Linked DNA regions of Roseobacter denitrificans OCh 114. The protein of the gene in region 1 interacts with the protein of each later gene in a pairwise test. Links are inferred from orthologs where the notes say so. Each region holds a gene or a part of one and is shown on either strand. Other genes may lie near its edges.

Region 1 (7,213 bases):
GTTCCATTGGATATCTGCAGCGATCACCCTGCCGGCCCTTGCCTTTTCCGCCCAGCCGTTTTTCCGGAACGCATGGGCGGCGCTGCGGGCGGGGCGGCTCAATATGGATGTGCCGATCACATTGGCCATTGTGCTGGCGGTCGTAACATCCCTTTGGGAAACCGGGCTTTCCGGCAAGCACGCCTATTTTGACGCCGCGCTGACGCTGGTCTTCTTTTTGCTGGCGGGTCGCTGGTTGGACTCGCGTGCGCGCTCTGCCGCACGCTCTGCCGCCGAAGAACTGACCGCGCTCGAAGTGCCCCGGGCCTTCCGAATTCAAAACGGTGAAACCAGCGAAATTGCCGTGAGCGCGCTGCGTCTCGGGGATCATGTGCTGGTGCGCCCCGGTGCGCGCGCGCCCGTGGATGGCGTTGTGATTGACGGCACATCCGAGGTCGACCGCTCTGCCCTGACCGGTGAGGCAATGCCGGTCATGCGCACGGTCGGTGACCCGATGAGCACAGGCGAGGTGAACCTGACAGGGCCATTGACACTTGAGGCCACAGCGGTGGGCACGGACACATCCCTGCACCAACTCGCCGCCCTTGTCGCCGTCGCCGAAAGCGGGCGGTCCCGCTACACATCACTGGCGGATCGCGCCGCCAAGCTTTATGCGCCGGGGGTTCATATCCTGTCCGCCCTCGCATTTCTGGGCTGGCTCTTGTGGTCGGGCGACATGCGTGTGTCACTGAATATTGCGGCAGCGGTACTGATTATCACCTGCCCCTGCGCGCTCGGTCTTGCGGTGCCGGCAGTTACAACTGCGGCATCCGGGCGGCTGTTTCGAAAGGGTCTCCTGATCAAGAATGCCACCGCTCTCGAACGTCTGGCAGAGGTGGATACGGTCGTCTTTGACAAAACCGGCACGGTGACGCTGGGCATGCCGCGCGCCACGAATTGGCATGATCTGACGCAGGATCAACAATCGCTGGCCTATGCGCTGGCGCGGGGATCATCACACCCTCTGGCGCAGGCAATCGTGACCGCTGCGCAGGATGATGATACGGCTGAGATCGCGCTTTCAAATCTGACGGAGCAACCGGGATTTGGCACGCAAGCGCATTATGCGGACAGGCCTGTTCGTCTGGGACGTCCTGAGTGGATCGGGGCGCTGGTTGAAACCGATGGTTTGTGCACGGCATTGGATACCGGCGAGGGCGCGCCGATCATCCTGCGGTTCGAAGACCGTCCCCGCCCCGGTGCCGCTGATCTGATGGCTGCGCTGAAACGGCAGGGAATGCGGGTAATCTTGCTGTCTGGCGATCGTCAGGCACCTGTTGCCCAAACGGCGGCACATCTGGGAATGCCGGATTTTGCAGCCGAAATGCTGCCCGCTGACAAGGTTGCATTCGTCCAGCGCCTGACCGATGAGGGCCAACGGGTCTTGATGATCGGCGATGGTTTGAATGATACCGGCGCTTTGGCGGCGGCACATGTGTCAATCAGTCCGGCGCAGGCTCTGGATGCAGCACGCGCTGCCTCTGATATCGTGCTGCTCGGTCAGGATCTGATGCCCGTGGCCGATGCGGTTGCAACGGCGCGGCTGGCAACCAAGCGCATCCGGGAGAACTTTCAAATCGCAACGGTGTACAACATCGTCGCGGTGCCGCTTGCTGTCGCCGGTCTGGCCACGCCGCTGATCGCGGCCTTGGCGATGTCGACGTCGTCGCTAACGGTATCGGTCAATGCTCTGCGGATCAGGGGGCGCGGATGAACGTCCTGGCATATCTGATCCCCATTTCCCTGATACTCGGAGGCCTTGGGCTGGCCGGGTTCTTATATACGTTGCGCAGCCGTCAATACGAAGACCCCGAAGGTGACAGCCGCCGCATTCTAAGTGATGAATGGGACGATAAGCCGAAAAGCGATTAGAGCGTCTGACGGAATACCTGAAACATCACGTATCATGTAGCGCGTTGAAATTCTTGATTTCAGGCAGCGTTATGTGATTCAGTTTTTCCGTATGACGCTTTAGCTTTTTAAAATCGTCACGAAGGGTTTTGTGCCGATCATAACCCGTGGTTGCCCGCCGCAGTTTTGCGCCGGGAGGTGACAAGCGGTTTGCCAAGGGCTCAGGATGGCCCCACCGTTTTGCATGTGATGTTGCGCGCCTGAAGGCGACGGCATGCAAGATCTGCGGAGTCTTCGGTCATACCGAGGAAGTTGGCGTCAAACCCACTCGACCGCCGCACAACCTTGCGCAATGTGCCATCCAGCGTCTCCATCTCTGTGAGCGCGGTCGTCAACAACGCGCGTTCGGCAAGATATCGGCTGCCAAACTGCCCGACATTCACACCCCATTGCCGCCCGCCTGATGTCGACAGTCGTGTGACGACTTCGGTTTCCGCTGACTGGTCCAGCGAGGCGTTGATCAGGTCCGTGGGGCGCATGGCAGGCCTGATCGACACGGGTGCGACCCCGCCGATCGGGACCGCAGAACCTGTTGACGGGGTTTCCTGTGCTTCGATCAGGGCCGATTTGATATCGCTGTTCAGTATTCCCGTGGTGCTTGCGATGCTTGCTGTCGACGTCTTTGCCTGCTCAACTGCGGCGATTATGTCCTCCGCATTGACCGGGCTTTCCACCGCAGCGACAAGCGGCCGGATCTGTGGGCGCAAACTGGCCGTCATGATCGTCGCGTCCCGTGTCCCCTGATGTCGTGTCGCAAAATAGGACGGCTTTTTGGGCTTGCGCACGGTTGCCCTGCTTGGCGCGCGTTTGAAGCCCATGTCGAGCAGCTCCGCAACCCGCTTGTTGCGCGCAATTGTCGAGGTGCCGCCGAAAACGGTTGCAATAATGCGTTCCTGACCACGCTCGGCGGAGGCAACGAGATTGAAGCCCGCCGCACGCGTGTATCCTGTTTTGATACCATCCGCTCCGCGGTAGGCTGCCAGAAGGCGGCGGTTCGTGTTTGCAACATCCCTGACCCCGGCATGGGTCGACCGACGAGAAAACAGATTGTAATATTCGGGGTAATCATAAAGCACATGACGCCCCAATAGCGACATATCGCGCGCGGTGGACATATGCCCACTTTCCGTCAGACCATGCGCGTTCTTGAACGTTGTGCGGGTCATCCCCAGTTCTTTCGCGGTTCGGTTCATGCGCCGCGCAAAGGCCGCCTCTGAGCCTTCGAGTGCTTCACCGATGGCGGTCGCCGCATCATTGGCGGATTTGATCGCAGCGGCCCGTATCAGGTAGCGAAAGGCGATGCGCTGGCCTGATTTCAGCCCCAGTTTTGAAGGAGGTTCCGCAGCGGCAAAGCGGGAAATCTTGACCTTGGTATCAAGCGAAATCTCCCCGTTTTCAACAGCTTGAAAAGCGATGTAGAGCGTCATCATCTTGGTCAAGGATGCAGGGTGCAAACGCGTATCTGCGTTGCGGGAATGTAAAACCTCGCCCGTCCGCGCATCCATCACAAACGCCGCATAGGGGGCGGCTGCTGCGGTGAGAGGTAAGATAACGAGCATCCACAGTACCGCGAATGCATATAGCCCATACCGGGCCGGCCAGGTGCGCCGAACCTTCATGATAACCGCCTTTTTTCTGCCTCATGTCGCCGAATTTTTTCGGCTGACTTTATTGGCGCTGACGCTAACACAGCTTTTGGTTTCAATAAACCATTGAATTAAAGAGAATGTGTTAAGCTTCGATGAAGCTTAAACTTGATGCAAATTAAGCGCAGGCATCAGCCGGTTTCGTCAAAGGCGAGCGCAATTCTGCCCAAAATCGCTGCGCAGCCGTTGAGTCACCGGCACAGCGGTGCGATTTCCCGGATCGTGTAGCGCCGATGCGCGCCGCAGTCACATCGACCTTGGCAATGGGCGGAATTTTCCACTCGGCCTTGCCCCTTTTCTAAACGCGCAGACAAGTTATATAACCTGTTCAAGGACTCACCACACCCGCCAATATCAGGAGCAGCAATGCACCGAGATTTACACATGATGTCTGACCGTTCGGAAGATGATGGGGATACCTCCATCCTGACCGCAACGAAACCGAAAACGAAGCGCCCGCCGCTTTACAAGGTTTTGTTGTTGAACGATGATTTCACGCCCATGGAGTTTGTGGTGCATGTGCTTGAGCGTTTCTTTGGTCTCAATCATGCGCAGGCGTTCGAGATCATGCTGACGGTGCATAAAAAAGGCGTCGCGGTCGTGGGTGTCTTCAGTCACGAAATCGCCGAAACGAAAGTCGCGCAAGTGATGGATTTTGCGCGTCGCCACCAGCATCCGCTGCAGTGCACAATGGAAAAAGAAGAGTAAGCAGGTGATCGACGCCCGTCTGGTGCTGGCGCTGAGCGAGGGTGGTCTGGTGCTGCCTGACGCCGGCCAAATCACGGTTGTTAAGCCGCCGCTTGACGCGCGACTTATGGAACTGCCGCGTGATCGGACGTGCATTGTCGAGGGATTCAAACCGGCCCATGAGGCGTGGAAAGCGCGCGGATACCCCTGTGAGGCGGAGTTTGGCGGATCACATGCCACCACCATCATCTGTCTGCCGCGCGCCAAGAAAGATGCGCGCGCCTTGATTGCGCAAGCTATGGCGCCGGGCGCGGAAATGGTCATCATTGACGGTCAAAAAACCGACGGTATCGACAGCATTCTGCGGGACATGCGCAAGCGTGTGGAGGTTTCCGCGCCGATCTCCAAGGCCCATGGCAAGCTTTTCTGGTGTATGGCACCGGATGCGGAACTTTTTGAAGACTGGCGGGATGGGCCGGCCTTGACCGAGGGTGGGTTCTGGACCGCGCCTGGTGTTTTTTCGGCGGATGCGATTGATCCGGCCTCCGCCCTGCTGGTGGATGCGCTGCCGGATAAACTGGGGCATGAGGTTGCTGACCTTGGCGCGGGGTGGGGGTTTTTGTCTGCCCATATCTTGACCCGTGCGGATGTCGAAGCGGTGCACCTCGTGGAGGCGGAGCATATGGCGCTCGAATGCGCACGGCGAAATGTCACTGACCCGCGCGCTGTCTTCCACTGGGCCGATGCCACCGCGTGGACGCCCGGGCGCAAAGTGGATGCCGTGGTGATGAACCCGCCGTTTCATACATCCCGCACGGCTGATCCCGCATTGGGGCAGGCGTTTGTGCGGGCAGCGGCGGCGATGCTCAAGCCGCAGGGGCAGCTCTGGATGGTGGCAAACCGTCATTTGCCCTACGAGCAATGCCTGCAAGACAGCTTTGCAAATTGCTTTGAAATTGGTGGTGATACGCGCTTTAAACTGTTCCATGCAGCGCGCCCCAAACGACAGGTCCGGCGCTAGGCTGGCTATCCCGAAAGGAGACTCATGTCTTTTTCCATCAGTGGCAAAACGGCGATCGTAACAGGCGCGGCGAACGGCATCGGTTTGGCGATCGCCCGGCAATTTGCAGATCGTGGCGCGAATGTGATGTGTGCCGATATCGACGAAAGGAGGCTCGCCGAAGAGTGGGGCGATCTGTCCGAAGACAGTAATCTGCGTTACTTCGGCGGTGATTTGCGCCAGCGTCTGACAATCGCCAATCTGGTTTCGGCGACGATTGATAGCTTTGACCGGGTCGATATTCTGGTCAACGCATCGCGGCAGGTGCTTGAAACGGATGCGCTGGACTTTGAGGACACATCGGTTTCGATTTTGCTGGAACAGAACCTTATGACAGCACTGCATCTGACACAACAGGTCGCGAAAAGGATGATAAAGCAGGGGGTTGACCAGCCAGAGGGTCAATGTGGATCAATCATCAATCTCAGTTCAATTACCGCCCGCACCACGCGCCCGGAGTTGATGGGCTATTCCATCGCCTCTGCCGCGCTTGAGCAGATGACCCGCTCCATGGCGCTGGTTCTGGCGCCTGAGCGCATCCGCGTGAATGCCATCGCCTTCGGGTCGGTGATGAGTGCATCGCTGAAAACCTCGATGAGCGAACATAGTGAGTGGCGCGATGAAATTCGCAATCAAACGCCGCTGGCGCGCATTGCGGGCCCGGCTGAACTGTCTGATGCTGTCCAGTTTCTTGCGGCAGAGAGTTCAAGCTTCATGACCGGGGAAGTCATGACGGTCGACGGCGGGCGCAGCCTGCTGGATGCGGTCGCGGTGCCGGCGCACTGACAATTGCGCTTGGAATGCCGTGGAAAAGCGGTTTAGAGATGGTGTCAGGATAAACTGACACATTAGGCTGCACTATGACCACAGACTACGATACGGAAAAAACACGCGCCTCTGCCTGGTTTCGTGACCTGCGCGATCAGATCGTAGCAGCTTTTGAAGAGCTGGAGCGGGATCACGCGACAGGCCCTCTCAGCGATGGAGAGGCGGCCGTTTTCGATGTAAGTGAAACCAAACGCCAGAGCGATGATGGTTCTGACGCCGGTGGTGGTTTGATGAGCGTGATGCGCGGCGGTCGTGTGTTCGAGAAGGTCGGCGTGAATATATCCACCGTCTACGGCACCCTTGGCACCCGCGCGCAATCCGCGATGGCGGCGCGCAAGGGCATTCCGGGGATGAAGGATGATCCGCGCTTCTGGGCCTCTGGCATCAGCCTTGTCGCGCATATGCAAAATCCGCATGTGCCTGCGGTACATATGAACACGCGGATGTTCTGGACGCCCCATGCGTGGTGGTTCGGGGGTGGCTCCGATTTGAACCCTTGCATCGAATACGACGAGGACACCGCCCATTTTCACGCCCAGCAACAGGAAAAACTGGACCCACATGGGGCAGAGCTCTACCCGCGGCTGAAAGAATGGGCGGATGAGTATTTCTATATCCCGCACCGCAATCGGGCGCGCGGCGTGGGCGGGATTTTCATGGATGATCACTGCACGAACGATTGGGAACGGGACTTTGCCCTGACCCAGGACATCGGGCGCGCGTTCCTACCTGCCTATGTGCCACTGGTGCGCAAACGTCGGACGCAAGACTGGACGGACGCGGACAAGGATGCGCAACTGGTGCATCGCGGCCTCTATGCCGAATACAACCTGGTTTATGATCGTGGTACCAAGTTTGGATTGGAGACAGGCCACGACGCGAATGCCGTATTGATGAGCCTGCCGCCCTTGGCAAAATGGGTGTGATGCAGTGAAACTGCCCCGGCGCGATGCCCTTTAGGGATCGCGCCGGGGAGTGAGATACATGGGCTAAAGCGTCATTCCAAAAATCCTAACCACGTAACGCTGCCTGAAATGAAAGA
Region 2 (7,160 bases), on another replicon or contig:
TGTTTCGCCTTCGACAGGGGCGCGCAGCACGGTCGCATGGGCCATGTTGTCCAGTTCCACATCTATCGCGTATTGGGCATTGCCGGTGCTTTTGGCAGGCACATCGCGGCGCGGGATGTCCTGGCCGATGATGCGGAAATCCTGAGGGTCCTTGAGGGCAAGGCTATCCGCGCTTGGAATATCCACGCCTGTCGTCCCGGCGGCAGCGAGATTACCATAGCTGAGTTGCGTTCCATCCTCGGCGACAACAGCGCTTGGCTCTGTGTGCAGGCTCTCCTTGGGCACGCCCAATTCGCGTGCTGCGATTTGCAACAGGACGTCACGCGCCTGTGCACCTGCCCGGCGCATCGGATCGTAGTAGCTCTGAACACCGGTACTGCCCGCTGTGTAAAGCACGCCGCCGAACAACGGGTTTCCAAAGGTGCGATCATCCGCATTCAATTGCTCGATCACCACATCGTCCCAGTTTGCGTCAAGCTCTTCGGCAAGGATCTGTGGCAAAGTGCTATAGCTGCTTTGCCCCATCTCGGTGGAGGGGAACACGATTTTGATGACACCGTCGGAGGCAATGCTCAGCCATGGGTTCACGGCCAGCCCGGTATTTGCCTGAGCCAGCGCGCTGACAGCCGACACCCCGCCCGCGCCGACCGCGAAGAAAAGACCGGCACCTCCTTTGAGGACACTACGGCGCGATAGATTTGATGTCGTGGTCATCTCACACCTCCTGAGCGGCTTGTTCGACCGCCTTGAAGATGCGGTTATAAGTGCCGCAGCGGCACAGGTTCGGCGCCATGTATTCGGCGATCTCGGCGCGGGAAGGATCGGGGTTCTCAGACAAAAGGGCTGCTGCGCGCATGATCTGACCGGACTGGCAGTAGCCGCATTGCGGTACCTGTTGGTCAATCCATGCCTTTTGCAGCGGGTGGCTGGCATCCTCGGACAAGCCTTCGATGGTAGTGACCTCGTATCCTGCCACATCCCCGACAGACAACTGACATGAAAATTCGGGCTCTCCGTCCACATGCACGGTACAGGCTCCGCACATCGCGGCCCCGCACCCATATTTGGTCCCTTTCAGGCCGAGCTCATCACGAATGACAAGCAACAACAACTCGTCCTCTGGATTATCCACCTCGACCGAGCGGCCGTTCAGCGTGAAGTTTATCATCTTCGAATTCCTCCTTTGGCATTGGTTGCGGTTATTTTTGGTTCAACTTTTAGATGTGGATCGCTGGACCCCTAAAACGCCTCGTCAAGGCGATATGTAGTGCCGGACAACGGGCCCAGTTTCGCGCGTATCAAAGGCGCGGAGACGATCCTGCACATCTGCATCGTCACGCGTGACACGCTGGTGCTGTTCAAGATGTTCCGACCAACTGGGCAGCAGGAAGCTCTCGATCCATAGCCCGGGCGTTTCGACACTTTCATGAACAAACCACTGCGTCGCCCCGTCGCGCAGCCGCTCTTTTGAGAACGCGTGAAGGGCTGCGAGGAAATCGGCTTTGCGGTCGGCATTGACCTGGTACTCCACCATCACCATGGCGCGTTGATCTGGGTACTGGCCGTCACTCAGGACAGGGGCGGAGGGCCAAAGAGCTGATGGTGTTAGATCAGCGTTCTCTGCTTGCCCCACTTTGAAGCCACGCGTGACCAGAATACCGAGTGCCAAACCGGCCGCTGCAATCATTAAGGCGACAGGGATAGATGTCGCAGTCGCGACTTGGCCCCAAATGATCGAACCCGCGGCCATTGAGCCAAAGAACACCATCAGAAACACCGCGAGACCCCTTGCGCGCACCCAGTTGGGCAGCGCCATCTGCGCAGACACGTTGAAGGAGGTCAGGACCGTGATCCATGAGAACCCACCAAGAAACGCGGCTGCCATCAACGCGACAGGCGTTGCGGAAAGCGCCATAATCAAAAGGGCTGCGATAGTTCCAAGCGTGCCCGCCCGCACGGCCATATCAGAGTCCAACCGCTTTTGAAGGCGCGGCAAGAGCAGCGCACCGGTCACAGCACCACCGCCGATCAGGGCCACAAGGGTGCCGTAAAGCTGTGATCCGCCACCTTCGGCCTGTCGCGCGATCAGAGGCAAAAGCGACCAGTAGGCAGACGCAAAGATGAAGAACGCTCCCGCACGGATAGCGGTCGCTTTCAGAGCTTCATTGTTTCGGACATGGCGCAGACCAGTGGCCATGTCCCCGAGGATCGGTCCATGATATTTTGTCCCCGTTGTAGGTTCCGGCTTCCACAGCAAGAGCGCCACGATGATGACGAGATGACTGACTGCGTTCAGCGCAAAGGGTGCGGCAAGGCCGACGCTCGCAATCAGGATGCCTGCCAGTGCGGGGCCGATGGCACGGCTGATATTGATGCCCATCGAGTTGAGCGCGATCGCGGGCTTCAGTTTTTCCCGTGGGACCAACTGCGGCACGATGGCCTGCCAAGCCGGGGCCATGAATGCAGCGCCCGTTCCGATGGCCAGCGTGAACAGGATCAGCAGCAGCGGGGTCATCATCTCAAGCCACACGAGAACCGTGAGTGTTGAGATAACAATCGTCAGCAAAATATTGATCGTGATCAGCATGCGCCGCTTGTCCAGCCGGTCGGCTAGAGCGCCTGCAAAAAGTGCAAACAGAAAGACCGGCAGTGTCGTAGCCGCCTGCACCAGCGTGACAACAGAAGGGCTGGAGTTGAGCGTTGTCATGAGCCAGCCAGCGCCCACATCGTGCATCCAGGTGCCGACATTCGAGATCAGAGTCGCCGTCCACAAAAGCGCAAACGCCATGTGGCCGAAGGACGAAAACGCCCCCGGAGAAGGTGCCTCTACTGTGCTACCACTGGATGACATCTGCGACCTCCTCCCGGTGCTTTTGCGCATAGGCGCGCACGAACGGACACAGCGGCACGATCCGTTGGCCGGCGGCGCGCGCATCAGCGAGCAATCGGTCCACCAATGCACCTGCAACGCCCATGCCGCGCATACTGTCCGGCACGCCCGTATGATCCGCGATGATCAGACTGTCCGACACCTTTGAAATCGTCAGCTCACCTTCACCCTCCACACCAGCAATCGTGGCGCCGTAGCGGGCTTTGCTATCGGTATCTGTGCGGGTAATCTCAATATCAGACATGTAATTTCCTTAAGGTTGATTTGGCTGTCAGATGACTAGGGTGCATGAACAGTTCGGTGTCACGACGCCGCTTTGAGCCCGCTGGCGTCGTTGGACAGATGTGCCTCAAGGAACCACACCGTTTTATCCAGATACCGGGATGCGGAGGTGAAGATATCTGCCGTGTCCGCGTCACCGGCCTCATCCGCGAGGTCGATACTCTCGCGCACATGGTTGCCCAAGGTGGCGAAGCGATCAGCGAGCGCCTCCAGATGGTCGTCACCGGACACCACGTCCGTTCCATAGGGGTCCAGACGGCTTGATTGGCCAACGGCAATCGCACGGCCATCAGGCACCCCGCCAAGCGTTGCGATACGCTCGGCCATGGTGTCGATTTCTTCATCGAGCGGTTCCACAAGGCTATCAAAGAACTCATGGAGCTGCTGAAAGCGTGGATCCCTGATGGTCCAATGCGCCTGTTTCACGGCAAGGCGCAGATCAATGGCGTCGGCCAGCGTTCTTTGCAACAGATCTATCGCGGTCTTGCGCGTGTTGTCAGCGAGTTTGAGGCGTGTGTGTCTCATCGAAAACTCCTTGCCCGAACGGTAAATAGCGCTTGATCGCGGGCGGTTTGGTGTTGAAACGGAAAGGCGATAACGGCGTTCGCAACCGCCTTTCCGCGTTAGGCTATTCAGCCGCCTATGACACGAGGCTCGGCTTTGGTGCACCTGGCGCGCCAAACATCGGGACAGGCGACCAATCGGGCAGGCCGGGCAAGTCTGCCGGGGCATGGCTTGCGAAGGGCCCTTTGGCGTGCACAACCTTGCCGCCTGTGAAGGTCAGATCCGCCTCAAGGTTGATGATCTCATCCTCTGGCACCGCAAAGTAGTCGCGGTCGAGCACGGCGAGGTCTGCGAATTGCCCCGCTTTGATCTGACCTTTCTTGCCCTGTTCGCGGCTGAACCACGCGCCCGCTGACGTCCAGTGACGCAAGGCCTCTTCGCGGCTCAGACGGTTGGCGGCCTGCCAGATGACATCGCCCCCGCGCCCCTTGCCGGACACGGCCCAGTGGATCGCGAGCCAAGGGTTATAGGACGACACGCGCGTCGCATCAGTGCCCGCCGCCAGCGGCACGCCAGAGGCCATCATCTTTTTTGACGGGCATGACGTCGTTCAGCGCCGCCTCGCCGTAGCGGTCGCGGTAGGCGGTGGTCTGGAATGCGATCCGGTTTTGATAGCTGATGCCACCGCCCAGACGCGCGACCCATTCCATCGTGGCCTCAGACACGGTCTCGCCGTGGTCAAAGATCCAGTTCAACTCCTCCAGGCCCTTGTCGCGGCCGACCTCTTCGACGACCTTCAGCAAACGGTGCGCGCTTTCCTCATAGGTGCAATGGAAACGGATCGGCCAGCGGTTCTCGAATAGGTACTCCAGTACAGGGCGCAGATCGCCCTCCATCCGTTTGGGCAGGTCGGGGCGGGGGTAGCTGAAGTCCTCAAAATCATAGGCCGAGGCCACAAGCATTTCACCTGCGCCGACGCATTTGAGGTAGTCATCACCCTCATCCGGTTTCACGATGTCGTTCCAGCGTTTGAAGTCGTCCAACTCAAGCGTGGGGCGTTGCGCGAACAGCTGATAGCCGATGCGCACGCTTTGCTCGCCGCGTTTGTTCAACTCGGTCAGGACGCCGTAATCGTCCGGGTAGTTCAGGAACCCGCCCGCACAATCCAGCGCCGAGGTCAGGCCAAGGCCGTTGAGCGCGCGGAAGTAGTGCTTGGTCGAGGTGACCTGCTGCTCAAAGTCCAGCTTGGGCGCCATATCGAGCAGCGCATAGAGCGGCTGCGCGTTGGGGCGCGCCATGGCCAGCCCTGTGGGGTTGCCCTGATCGTCACGCTCCAACCGGCCCGAAACAAACGGCTCATAGTAGTGCTTGTCGATGCCAAGCGCGCGCAGAGCGGCCTTGTTCAGCCACGCGCGGTCATAGAGGTGCAGCACGTACACGGGCACCTCGGGTGCGACGGCGTTGATCTCATCAATGGTGGGCAGGCGCTTCTCGGCAAACTGGTCCGCAGACCAGCCGCCCACAACGCGGATCCACTGACCCGCGGGCGTCCGCTCGGCCTGCGCCTTGAGCATCCGCAATCCATCGGCGAGCGAGGGCACGTGGTCCCAACGCAGTTCCATGGCGAAGTTGTTGCCTTGGCGGATGATATGCGTGTGGCTGTCAATCAGGCCGGGGATCACGCGCTGACCGCCCAGGTCGATGACATCGGTGTCGGCGGATTTTAGGCGCAGGATGTCCGCGTCCGACCCGACCTCCAGGATAAGCCCGTCTTGCATGGCGACGGCGCTCGCCTCGGGGTGGTCCGGGTCCATCGTCATGATCTTGCCGTTGAAAAGAATGGTATCGGCCATGGCAGCCTCCGTCTTGCAATAGGGAAGGGGGGCCGCGCCCCTGTGTCGGGGGGCGCGGCGTTGGGTCTATTCGGCAGCCAGAGGCTTGTCTGCGGGCACAGGGGCCAGCGTTTCGCCCGAGTGCTTGCTGCGCGAAGGTGCCTTATGGACCATGGTGTAGGCGTAATCGACGCCCATGCCGTAGCCGCCCGAGTGTTCGCGCACGATTTCCATGACCGCGTCATAGGTATCGCGGCGCGCCCAGTCGCGTTGCCATTCCAGCAGCACCTGCTGCCAGGTCACCGGGACGGCACCGGCCTGCACCATGCGGTCCATTGCGTTCTGGTGCGCCTCTTTCGTGGTGCCACCGGACGCGTCGGACACCATGTAGATCTCGTAGTCGGTGTCATTCAGAACACTCAACGCGAATGTGGTGTTGCACACCTCGGTCCAAAGGCCGGATACAATGATCTTTTTGCGGCCCTCGGCGGCACCTTTGGCCAGCGCATCGCGGACCTTCTGGTCGTCCCAAGAGTTCATCGAGGATCGCTCCAGCAGTGGGGCCTCCGGGAAGACATCAAGCAATTCGGGGTAGGTGTTGCCCGAGAAAGCTTCCGTTTCCACGGTAGTGATGTGGGTCGGAATGCCAAAGGCTTTTGCAGATTTTGCCAACGCTACTGTGTTGTTCTTCAGCGTCTGACCGTCGATGGAATTCACGGCGAACGCCATCTGCGGCTGGTGATCGATAAAAATCACCTGGCTGTTTTCAGGGGTGAGAAGTTCGGTTTTGGACATAGTTTTGGTCTCCGAGAGTTGGGGTTAGGATTTGGGGTTCTCGTCTTCGTCATGGCGGGTGGCCACGGAGAAGGATTTGAGGTGCAGGGCGTCGGCCACAGCACTGGAATGGCCGCGCAACCATTGGACTGTCGCCTCGCCCGCGAGCATGCCTAAAAGGCCGAGCAACGCGATGATAGGAGGGGCAGGTGATCGCACGGTCAAAAGACCGTAGATCACACCTACTCCGAGTCCGACCACGAGTGAGATTGCATAGGGTTGCCAAGACACGTTCAATTCCTCCTGCGACACTTTGTCAAATTAGTGTTTACCACTCTGATATCGCAGCCGATTCCACATTCAGCCTCGATCTTTTCACTTTCCAATTGTCAGGCGTTGAGCGGTACCGATGTGTGTTCAAAAAACGGACGCAACGCGTCGATCTCTTCTGCACGCAGCTCGTGACCGCCCGCGTGAACCACGGTGCTCACGGTCGCGCCTTGTGCTTCCACCCACTTGATGAGACGCTCTGTCAGAGGCCACGGCCCAATGGGGTCATTCCGGCCAGCGGTCACAAGCACCTGCTTGCCTGCCAGACCTTGCGCAGGATCCGGCGACCACGGGATCAACGGGTGCAGCAGGGCGATCCGGTCGAACAGGTCGGGGCGCGCCATCATCGTTGATGCCAAGATATTGGCACCGTTCGAATACCCAAACCCAAAGACAGGGCGACCCGGATGCTTGGCTTTCCACGCCTCGACAAAACCCGCCATCTTATCCGTCGCCCGCGTTAAATCATTCATGTCATACACGCCTTCGCCAGTGCGCCGGAAAAACCGGGCCGCGCCCATTTCCGACACATCCCCACGCGGCGAGAC

The links. Proteins that work in one complex are often made in the same cells at the same time.
Region 2: the proteins of clpS (region 1) and dps interact in binary tests that used the Escherichia coli proteins (3 or more experiments, as listed by UniProt). The link is inferred for Roseobacter denitrificans OCh 114 from one-to-one orthologs.

The regions. Positions count from the first base shown.
Region 1 is NC_008209.1:1,238,553-1,245,765, forward strand. Bases 2,695-5,633 are described here. They hold clpS (ATP-dependent Clp protease adapter ClpS), read left to right. Parts: upstream 2,695-3,962; coding sequence 3,963-4,304; downstream 4,305-5,633. Other genes in these bases: RD1_RS05900 (D-alanyl-D-alanine carboxypeptidase family protein), read right to left, coding at 2,695-3,569; RD1_RS05910 (class I SAM-dependent methyltransferase), read left to right, coding at 4,309-5,304; RD1_RS05915 (SDR family NAD(P)-dependent oxidoreductase), read left to right, coding at 5,329-5,633. Outside these bases: RD1_RS05890 (heavy metal translocating P-type ATPase), read left to right, coding at 1-1,753; cbb3-type cytochrome oxidase assembly protein CcoS, read left to right, coding at 1,750-1,911; more of RD1_RS05900, read right to left, coding at 2,112-2,694; more of RD1_RS05915, read left to right, coding at 5,634-6,129; hemF (oxygen-dependent coproporphyrinogen oxidase), read left to right, coding at 6,204-7,097. UniProt on the Escherichia coli protein: Involved in the modulation of the specificity of the ClpAP-mediated ATP-dependent protein degradation.
Region 2 is NC_008386.1:84,497-91,656, forward strand. What follows is about bases 1,946-4,831. They hold dps (DNA starvation/stationary phase protection protein Dps), read right to left. Parts: upstream 3,698-4,831; coding sequence 3,194-3,697; downstream 1,946-3,193. Other genes in these bases: RD1_RS19880 (MFS transporter), read right to left, coding at 1,946-2,851; RD1_RS19885 (GNAT family N-acetyltransferase), read right to left, coding at 2,835-3,134; RD1_RS21350 (amidohydrolase family protein), read right to left, coding at 3,813-4,262; RD1_RS19895 (amidohydrolase), read right to left, coding at 4,225-4,831. Outside these bases: RD1_RS19870 (xanthine dehydrogenase family protein molybdopterin-binding subunit), read right to left, coding at 1-714; RD1_RS19875 ((2Fe-2S)-binding protein), read right to left, coding at 716-1,168; more of RD1_RS19880, read right to left, coding at 1,253-1,945; more of RD1_RS19895, read right to left, coding at 4,832-5,529; RD1_RS19900 (hydrolase), read right to left, coding at 5,596-6,303; RD1_RS19905 (DUF1427 family protein), read right to left, coding at 6,328-6,573; RD1_RS19910 (alpha/beta hydrolase), read right to left, coding at 6,672-7,160.